3 regions of the Nocardioides sp. CCNWLW216 genome follow, and region 1 is predicted to be linked to each of the others. Evidence: predicted binding sites of a transcription regulator. Region 1 holds the regulator's gene; each other region holds the start of a gene.
What was found. Region 1 encodes LexA, which represses DNA repair genes until DNA is damaged. Its sites were predicted from a motif close to TCGAACANNTGTTCGA; they were not measured.
Positions count from the first base shown of each region.

Region 2: a site for LexA is predicted at 1,696-1,711, ahead of V7S47_RS00150 (HNH endonuclease signature motif containing protein). Genes of this name have one in related genera too.
Region 3: a site for LexA is predicted at 2,125-2,140, ahead of V7S47_RS16580 (HNH endonuclease signature motif containing protein). Genes of this name have one in related genera too.

Region 1 covers NZ_JBBBBJ010000018.1:12-3,283, reverse strand. The annotation lists gene V7S47_RS25200 (MXAN_6640 family putative metalloprotease) at 57-1,640, opposite strand; gene lexA (transcriptional repressor LexA) at 1,700-2,416, opposite strand; gene V7S47_RS25190 (LysM peptidoglycan-binding domain-containing protein) at 2,693-3,040, shown strand.
Region 2 covers NZ_JBBBBJ010000001.1:44,294-47,565, forward strand. The annotation lists gene V7S47_RS00145 (DUF1800 domain-containing protein) at 1-156, opposite strand, end outside; gene V7S47_RS00150 (HNH endonuclease signature motif containing protein) at 370-1,653, opposite strand; gene V7S47_RS00155 (hypothetical protein) at 2,371-3,272, opposite strand, start outside.
Region 3 covers NZ_JBBBBJ010000007.1:68,772-72,043, reverse strand. The annotation lists gene V7S47_RS16590 (ribonuclease J) at 1-771, opposite strand, end outside; gene dapA (4-hydroxy-tetrahydrodipicolinate synthase) at 782-1,690, opposite strand; gene V7S47_RS16580 (HNH endonuclease signature motif containing protein) at 2,154-3,272, shown strand, end outside.

The DNA of each region.
Region 1 (3,272 bases):
AGCGTCCGCGTGACGCCCTGACCGCGGACGTCACGCGTTGTTCATCCGGCAGCCGCTCAGCGGGTGACGGCGCGCACCCGCACCCGCAGCCGCAGGCCGTCGTCGAGCGAACGGCCCTGGCAGGAGTAGACCGTGCCGCGGCCGCACGCGTAGCGGGTGCCGGCGTTGACGAGGGTGACGTCGACGTAGGCGATCCGGCCGTCGACGAAGGGGACGCTCAGGAGGCCGGCCCCGGAGGGCCGGAGGCGCACCAGGCGAGAGGAGATCTTGCCCGACTCCCGGCGCACCGTGACCACGGCGGCGGTCGGCCGGGTCCGGCGGGGGAGGTCGACCGCGATCCGCAGCCGGGTGCTCGCCCGGTTGGTCCGCTTGCCGGGCCGGTAGCGCACGGTGCCGCTGCTGAGGTGGTTCAGCTTCAGCGACGCGCGGCGGAGCTGGTTGCGGGCGACGCGCGCGGTGCCCTCGGGCCGGGTCACGGGGTAGCGGGCGCCCTCGCGGTAGCTGCGGGCCGGGTGCCGGTTGGCCGCCGAGAAGCGGGCGACCGTGGCCGTCATCGACCGACCACGCTCCTTCAGCACCGCTCGCACCGCCTGCAGCGAGTACGCCGGTCCGGCGGCCTTGGTCAGGATGTCCCGGACGATGGTCGGCATCCCGCCGCGCGAGCCCGGCTCCAGCTCGCTGAGGTAGCGGAAGAAGATCCAGCTGCCGTAGACGCGCAGGTCCTGGCCCTTGTCGATCGGGGTGCGCGGCTGCGACATCGGGCTGTTGCGGAGGTACTGGATGTTGTCGTTGACGGCGTCGTACACCTCGTCCTCGGCCCAGGTCGCCGTCGACTCGAGGAACCAGAGGTCGTCGGTGATGTCGTAGGCGAACTGGACGGCGTGGAAGTACTCGTGGGCCGTGGTGACCTGCAGGTTGTGGACCGGGGTGTTGGCCGGGAACTGCTTGCTGGCGAAGTCGTTGTCGAGCGAGCAGTAGGCCTGAGCGCTGCGCTGGGTGCTGGACGTCACGCCCTCGGGGACGCAGTAGCCGTAGAGGCCCTCGCGGCCGGTGTCGACGAGGTAGACGTCGAACTGGTTGGTCCCGCCACCGCGGGTCCGGTCGGAGACCGGCTTGCGGTAGCCGGCGGCGACGTAGGTGCCACTGACCTTCAGCAGCGTCGCGAAGACCCGGTCGACGTAGTCGGGCCGGCCGTTGGCGTCGGCGTCGGTCAGGTCCGGGGCGTCGGAGGTGGCGCGGGCCCAGTGCACGCAGAAGCCGCCCTGGCAGGCCTGGGTCGGGAGTGCGTTGGCGGCGTAGCCGAACCGGCCGCCGGCGTCGGTGTCCGGGGTGTCGGTCGGACGGGCCAGGATCCGATCGGCCTCCGCGCGGCGTGCGGCGGGGAGGGCCGAGCGTGTGCGGGCCAGCTCCAGCAGAGCCAGGCTCGCGTCCCGGCCGTCGACCTCACCGCTCACGATCTCGTCGGCCTGCTCGAGCACCTCGACGGCGCGGGCAGTGGCGTCGGCTGCCCCGGTCGGTTCGGTGATCGGCACGACGGCGGGGTCGTCAGCCGCGCGCGCAGCCCCGGGAGGGCTCAACAGGGCGGCGGCGACGGCGACGGCGCCGACGGTGGCGAGCAGCGAACGGTGACGAGCGCGCAACGAGATCTCCATCCAAGGGGAGGGCGGACGCGCCATCCTCGCACGCCCACCCACCCGGATCAGACTCGTCGCAGCACCGCCGTGACCTTGCCGAGGATCGTCGCGTGGGTGCCGTCGATCGGGTCGTAGGCCTCGTTGTGGGGCATCAGCCAGACCTGCCCGTCCTTGCGCTTGAAGGTCTTCACGGTGGCCTCGCCGTCGAGCAGGGCGGCGACGATGTCACCGTTCTCCGCGGTCTGCTCCTTGCGGATCACGACGTAGTCGCCGTCGCAGATGGCGGCGTCGACCATCGAGTCGCCGGCGACTTCCAGCAGGAAGAGCTCGCCCTCGCCGACCAGTTGGCGGGGGAGCGGGAACACCTCCTCGTAGCGCTCCTCGGCGAGGATCGGACCGCCGGCGGCGATCCGGCCGAGCAGGGGCACGTTGGCCGGGGTCGGGGCGGAGTCGCCGAGGCCGGTCTCGTCGTACGACGTCTCCTCGGCGCTGGAGAGCGTGCGGCGGGCGGCCATCACCTCGGGCAGGAAGACCTCCAGCGCCCGCGGTCGGTGCGGGTCACGCTTGAGGAAGCCCTTCTCCTCGAGGGACTTCAGCTGGTGAGCCACGCTCGAGGAGCTCGTGAGGCCGACGGCGTCGCCGATCTCGCGCATGCTCGGCGGGTAGCCGCGCTTCTCGATGCTGTCCTTGATGTGGGCGAGCACGCGCTGCTGACGCGGGGTCAGGCCCGTCGCGTCCGGCGGCCCGTCGGGCAGCTCGCTGACGTTCTTCTTGCTGGCCATGGTGACGCCTTTCGCCGGGATGCTCGTGGGCCACACCGTACCGATCCGACCGCCCCGCTTCAAACACGTGTTCGAACGGCGTGTCGGGCCGACCATGTTCGAACAAATGTTCGTCGAGCCCTTGATTTCGTTCGAACACCTGCTCTAGCCTCGTACACATGTTCGATCGAACGTCTGATCGACCAGCTGGCCCGCACCGGACTGTCGGTGGCCGCCGTTAGACATGCGGTTGTGGTCAGGCACCGAGGCTGACCGCCACTTCCCCAGGAGGTCCCAATGAGCACGATCCAGCTGAGCCCCGTCCGACTGAGCACCCTGTCGACGACCCGCGGGGAGCTCCGGCTCACCCGCCGCGGACGGCTCGTGGTGTTCCTGCTCGGCCTGGCGGTGGTGCTCGGGATCGGGCTGGTCCTGGCTGCTGGCTCGGTGGCCACGCCGGAGCCCGGCGCGGTCGAGTCGACGACCGTAGTCACGGTCGGCACGGGCGACACCCTCTGGGAGATCGCGGCCGACGCCTCCGAGGACGGTCAGGTCCGCTCGATGATCTCCCGCATCGAGCGTCTCAACGGTCTCGACTCCACGGTGCTCGTGGCCGGCCAGCAGCTCCGGGTCCCCACCGAGTAGCGCCACCACAGACTTCGTCAGCCGCCTCGACCCCGGCTGACGGGCCGGGGAAGACAGGGGCGGGGCCAGGTGGCCCCGCCCCTGCGGCGTTCCTGGTCTCGATACCCCCCGCGAGGAGGAGCGGTGTCGCGGGCTTTCGGTGGTCGAGTGGCCGTGACGGAGGAGTGGTGTCGCGGGCTTTCGGTGGTCGAGTGGCCGTGACGGAGGAGTGGTGTCGCGGGCTTTCGGTGGT
Region 2 (3,272 bases), on a different contig from region 1:
GGGAGTCGGCTTCGCGGGGGTCGGCGTCGGCTTGGCCTTGGTCGGCCGCTTCGGCTTCTTCGGCTTCTTGGACTTGGCGGGCTTCCTGCCCTCGTCCTTCTTCCGCTTCCGCTTCTTCTTCGGCCGCCGGCGCTCGGTCAGCAGGTTGCTCGTCATGGGTGCCCTCCGTGGCTGATGGCGTGCAACGGACCCCATCGGCCTCGGCCGCCCCGACCTGAGCACCCCCAGGGGTGAACCCGCCCCCCGGTGGTTAAGCAGGTCGCGCGCCCCCGTTGGTTGAGCAGGTCGCGCGGCCACCGTTGGTTGAGCAGGTCGCGCTAGCGACCGTGTCGAAACCCCCGCACCCGACCGCCCACCTCGACCACTCCGCTAGACCCGCCGGTGGAACCGAATGCCCCCGTCGGCCAGCTGCTCGACGTCGTAGCCAGCGTCATGCACGTGGTGGTGATGTCGGCTGCAGAGCAGCACCCCGTCGTCGAGGTCGGTTCGCCCGCCCGCGGACCACGGTGTGAGGTGGTGCGCTTCGCACCAGGGCGCCGGGATGTGGCACCCCTCGGCGCGGCACTCACGGTCCCGGAGTCCCATCGCCCGGCGTTGGGACCGGCTGTAGAGCCGCTGAGAACGGCCGAGGTCGAGGACTTCGGACTTCGCTCCGAGGACGGCGGGGACGAGGCCTGCGGTGCAGGCCAGCCGGCGTGCTTGGCCGGCGGTGATTCGGTCGAGGCTGTCACCGGGGCCGGGGTTGCCCATCGTCGCCGTCCCCAGCTTCGACTGCAGAGACTCCAGGGTCATGGTCACGACCAGCGTGGTGGCGTCCCCGCCGTGCAAGGGGAGCCGCCCGGGGTCGACGGCTTCGAGGAGCTGGCAGAACGCGGCGGCTGCTTGGCGTCCGTAGGGGGTGCGGCGGTCGTGCGGCTCGCCGGGTTTCGAGGCTCGCTCCGCTCGCACCTCAACCGCCGTGGGGTCGGCTTCACGTCGGGGGTTGGTGAACGCGTGCAGGTAGGTGGCGAGTCGGGCCGCGGAGGTGTCCGGGATCAGCCCACTGATGCGGGTGGTCCCGTCCCCGCAGGCGCGGAGCCCGAGGCGCATCCGCTGCCGGGCGGAGGCTTCGAGGTCGGCCAGGTGCCGCGCCTCGACGGCCTCGGCGACCTCGGGCGCGACCACGTCCAGGATGCGGCGACCGAGGCGGTGGAGCTCGGTGGGGTCGAAGTCCGCGGCGTAGCCCACCAGCGCGACCTCGGCCCGGTCGACCACCTCGACGTCGACGTCACCCGGCAGCGCGGCGAGGGCGTCGGCGATCACGTGGGCCTGGTCGAGGTTCACCGCCCCCTCACGCACCGCGGCCGCGAGCACCGGCCGGTCGGCCAGCGCCAGCGCGAGCCGCAGCTCGCGCGCACAGTCCGCCCGCCGGCGTCGTACGGCGTGCGCCGTCCAGGCCCCGACGTCACGCGCCCCGTGCTCCTCGGCCACGTCGCAGGCGTCCGCCGCGACCCGCAGCCGCAGCTCACCCACCCGCGCCTCCAACACCGCGAGCTCGCGCAACGCAGCGGCCTTGTCGGGCGTGGTCATGAACGACGGGTTCACGTCAGCGACCGTCTTCAGCGCATGGTCGATCTCGCGGGCAGCAACCCTGATCGGGTGGGGGTGGTCCATGCGAGCCTCCGAGAGCTCCACGAGATGACCACACCAGTATGGTCGAATGTATGTTCGAAGTCAAGCCGTGACGCGAACGCGCGGCAAGCGTCCAGCGGTCATCTCTTTTCGCGTCGAGGGTGGCTGCAGATGCTCAGATCTGCCGCGGAGGGTGGGCGGCACCGTTGCTTGCGCTCCGCGGGCGACTGACTCCGCCCGACCATCTCGCTTGAATGGCTGCTGCGCTCCCGGACCGGCCGCCGACTGCGCGGTCCTGCCGACGAGCGGACGCATCCTGGGTAGCGAGGTCGGGTGCCCACCCCTGAGCAACTCAGAGAAGTTGAAGGGGCCCTCGTGTGGGGAAGGGTGGCATCGACATCGACGCGGCCTGCCGCGACCAGGAGGTCAAGCCCCTGGTCTCGGCTGACGCAGTGCGATCCATGGCCGCCGACGAGCCCACGTTGTTCTTGGCTCCGCAACCTTCCCGGTCGGTCAGCGAGGATGCTCGCGACAACCCGCGATTCTGGCAGGAGTTCGGGGCGCTTCGGGAGATCGCTCCGCAGCACGGTGATCGTCGCTGGCTTCCAGCACGGCTCAGATTCGTTGGTGATCGAAGCCTGAGAACGTCGGCTCCTGCCGACGACGATCCGCGGTGCTGGTGACGACCATTCATGGCGAGGCGGGCGGCCGGCCGTGTCGACCACGTCGTCCGGTTTCAGACGACGTCCTCAACCACTGTCAGGTCAATGCCTGCCGCAGCTGCTCGTTTCGTGGGCTCGGGGCTTCAGTCTGGCGTCGGTCGAGCGCTTGCAGCGCCAGGTTGGCGAGCGCTGCGGACGTGCTGCCGCGCACCATGATCTCGGCGAACGCGGCGGCGATCACCAGTTCGTCGTGCTCCCAGGTGTCGATGTCGGCGACATCGCTCAACGACTCGCAGCCCATGTCCACCACATAGGCATCGACGAAGGCCATTCCGTCGCCGGGGAGCTCGTCCAGGTAGGTGACGAGGAGATCGGCGCCGGTGTCGTTCCCGTGGGGGGCCTCGTCGTCGGCCGGATCGAAGAAGAAGGGGTCGGGGAGTCGTTCACGTGCATCTGCGGCAAACACCGACCAGTCGACGTCCAGCCGCTCCCAGCCATCCATCGCGTCCCAGCGTCGGATGGCGGCCGCATGGAGCTGTTCGAGCACGAGATCCAGCTCGTCCTGGGTTCGGGGGAGATCGTCGAGCCGCGCGCGCACGAAGGACAGGAACGTTCGCGCGTCGACGTCATCGTCCGGCTTGATCCGTCGTGGAAGGACTTCGAGCCCGGCGACGACCTCGCGGGCTGCCGACGCGAAGAGCTCGGGAGTCACGTCCACGGTGCCGTAGACGTCCAGCTCGGAGAGGTCGCTGACGATGCGCACGGACACCCGGCGCGCCGCCCGGCGAAAGGTCAGCGACGGGCCTTTCGAGCGCCGCTCGTCGTGATCCCGGCTCCACTCGGGGTGGTCCGGGCCGATCGCCTGGCCCCCCGAGATCAGGTTCAGGAGGGCATCGATCTCCTCGCTCGGCATGTCCTCGACGGCACGATCACGAGGAGCGCGAGGCTCGCTGCGCAGGAGCACGTCGACCTCGATCTTCTCGATGCCGGACCCCACGT
Region 3 (3,272 bases), on a different contig from region 1:
GACCGCGGCGTCCAGGACCTGCTGGACGCGGTGCACGTGGGAGGCGAAGCAGGCGACGATGATCCGCTGCTGGGACTCGCGGAAGACCTGGTCGATGACCGGCGTGATCTTCTTCTCCGACGGGGTGAAGCCCGGCGTCTCGGCGTTGGTCGAGTCGGTCAGGAAGAGGTCGACGCCCTCCTCCCCCAGCCTCGCGAACGCGCGCAGGTCGGTGATCCGGCCGTCGAGCGGCAGCTGGTCCATCTTGAAGTCGCCGGTGTGCAGCACCATCCCGGCGCCGGTGCGGATCGCCACGGCGAGCGCGTCCGGGATGGAGTGGTTGACCGCGACGAACTCCAGGTCGAACGGCCCGAAGGTGAGCTTCTGGCCCTCCTTGACCTTGTGGTGCACGGTCTCGCGCAGCCGGTGCTCGCGCAGCTTGCTGTCGAGCAGCGCCAGGGTCAGCTCGGACCCGACGAGCGGGATGTCCTGCCGCTCGCGCAGGAGGTACGGCGTCGCACCGATGTGGTCCTCGTGCCCGTGGGTCAGCACCAGGGCCTCGACGTCGTCGAGCCGGTCCCGGATCGAGCTCCAGTCCGGCAGGATCAGGTCGACACCGGGCTGGTGGTCCTCGGGGAAGAGCACGCCGCAGTCGACGATGAGGATGCGGCCGTCGTACTCGAAGGCGGTCATGTTCCGACCGACCTCGCCGAGCCCGCCGAAGGCGGTGACCCGAAGCCCTCCCTTCGGCAGTGCCGGCGGCGTGGAGAGCTCGGGATGAGGGTGACTCACAGGACGTCCTTTACAAGAGGCCGGCGGCCGTCAGCCCCTCCCTCAGAGCGGCGACCTCCGCGTCGTCCAGGGCCGCGAGCGGCGACCGGACGTTGCGGTTGTCGAGCACCCCGAGGATCTGGAGCCCGGCCTTGGCGGTGGTGGCTCCGTAGTTGGCGACGCCCATGACGGCGTCGATCGCGGGGAGCAGGCGCGTGAAGATGTCGAGGGCAGCGACGTGGTCGCCCGCCCAGTAGGAGTCGGCCATCGCCTTCAGCTGGTCGCCGGCGACGTGGCCGACGACGCTGACGAACCCGACGGCACCGTGCGCGAGCCAGCCGAGGTTGGCCTCGTCGTCGCCGGAGTAGACCGCGTAGCCCAGCTCGCGGATCCGCACCCCGCGTGCGAAGTCGCCGACCGCGTCCTTGACCGCGACGACCTGCTCCCAGGAGATGGCCTGCTCGTAGGTCTCCAGCGCGATGGTCGAGCCGGTACGGCCCGGGACGTCGTACAGCATGACGGGGAGCTCGGCCGCGTCCACCACCTGGCGGAAGTGCTCGAGGATGCCCCGCTGGCCGGGCTTGTTGTAGTACGGCGTCACGAGGAGTACGCCGTCCGCGCCGTTCTTGCGGGCCTGCTGGGCCAGCAGCGTGGACGTGCGGGTGTCGTTGGTACCGATGCCGGCCACCAACGTGATGTCGCCACCGACCGCGTCGCGCACGGCCGCCAGAACCTCGCCGTCCTCGTCCGTCGTCGTCGTCGGCGACTCCCCGGTGGTGCCCGACACGACGAGCCCGTCGTTGCCGTGCGCCACGAGGTGCCGCGCGATCCGCGCGGTCGCGTCGAGGTCCACGGAACCGTCGTCGTGGAAGGCGGTGGCCATCGCCGTGAGCACGTGACCGAAGGGCGCCTCGGGCGCGGAGGTGGTGCCGGACGTCATGGGAGCCAGGCTATCCCTCCCCCGCCCCCGATCACCGCATCCGCCCCAGCAGTCCCCTCCAGCACTTCCCCTCCGGTGGTTCCCTCCGGTGGTCGAGCAGTGAAGGACGAAGTCCTGAACGCCCGTCGAGACCCCCGCAACCAACAAGCAACCTCCGGCAGGTCGGCCCCCGCCGCCGGTCCCTGCCTCCGGTGGTCGAGCAGTGAAGGACGAAGTCCTGAACGCCCGTCGAGACCCCCGCAACCAACAAGCGACCTCGCGGTAGGCCGGTCCCTGCCGAGGCGTCTGCTCGGTGCACCAGGTCGGTTCAAAGACTTTTTACAGAGACAAGGGGGCTCACCGTCCACTGTGATCAAGGGCCATCACGAGCCTGCTTCTAGCTTTCGGACTCTTCGGGTCGACCGTTCGAACAAGGCTGTGAACAACCCCCACATTCGATTACCTGTTCGACTAGAATGAAGGCATGGCTCGGGACCTCGACGACTGCGACACCGTACCCGCGGTGCTCGCCTTCGTGCGCGCCCGACGCACCGTGCAGCTCCAGGCCGAGGCCGACCAGCTCGCCGCCGCTGTCACCTGGGCGGGCATGCACTCCACCGACTCCCTGCACGATGCCGCCGCGGTGTGGATCCCCGGCTGCGAGGACGAGATGGCCATCGCGGGCCCCGGCGCACCCCTCATCGCTGAGTTCTCGGTGTTGGAGTTCTCCGCTGCGCTGGGGATGTCGTCGGACTCGGGGCGGATCTACCTCGGCCACGCCGTCGAGCTCGCCCACCGCCTCCCCAGGGTCTACGAACGCGTCCAGTCCCTCGACCTCCCGGTCTGGAAGGCCCGCCGGATCGCCGCGGAGACCATCGACCTCCCTGAGGACGGCGCCGAGTTCGTCGACACCCACGTCGCCGCAACCGCGCACAAGATCTCCATCGCCCAACTCGACCGCACCATCGAAGAAGCGCGGACCCGTTTCGACCCCGAGGCCGCGGCCCAGCGGGCGCGGGATGCGGCCGAGGTGCGGCACTTCGACATCGAGGTCCAGCAGGTCTCCTACGACGGCCACGTCGAGGTCCGCGGAACCCTGGATCTGGTCGACGCACTGGATCTGGAGGACGCGGTCGCTCGGGGTGCGACCCACCTCGGCACCATCGCCGACGGGCTGTCGCTCGACGTACGCCGGTCCATCGCGGTCGGTGACCTCGCCCGACGCCAGCTCACCCTCGACCTCAACGCCGAGCCCGACCCCGACCGGAAGCGACCCCGCCAGGTCGTCGTGCACGTGCACCTCGCGGACGCCGCGATCGCGCGGGTCGAGAACACCCGGTCGATGATCTCGGTGGAGCAGGTGAAGGGCTGGTGTCAGGACGGAGACAGCCAGGTCGTCATCAAGCCCGTGATCGACCTGGCCGACCACGTCCACGTGGACGCCTACGAGGTCCCCGACCGGCTCAAAGAACGCCAGGCCCTGCTTCAACACTCCTGCGTCTTCCCGTGGTGCCGACGCAGGGCCAGGTCCTGCGACCACGACCACAGCGACCCCGCCTCGAACGGCGGCGCCACGTGCGACTGCAACATCGCCCCACTCTGT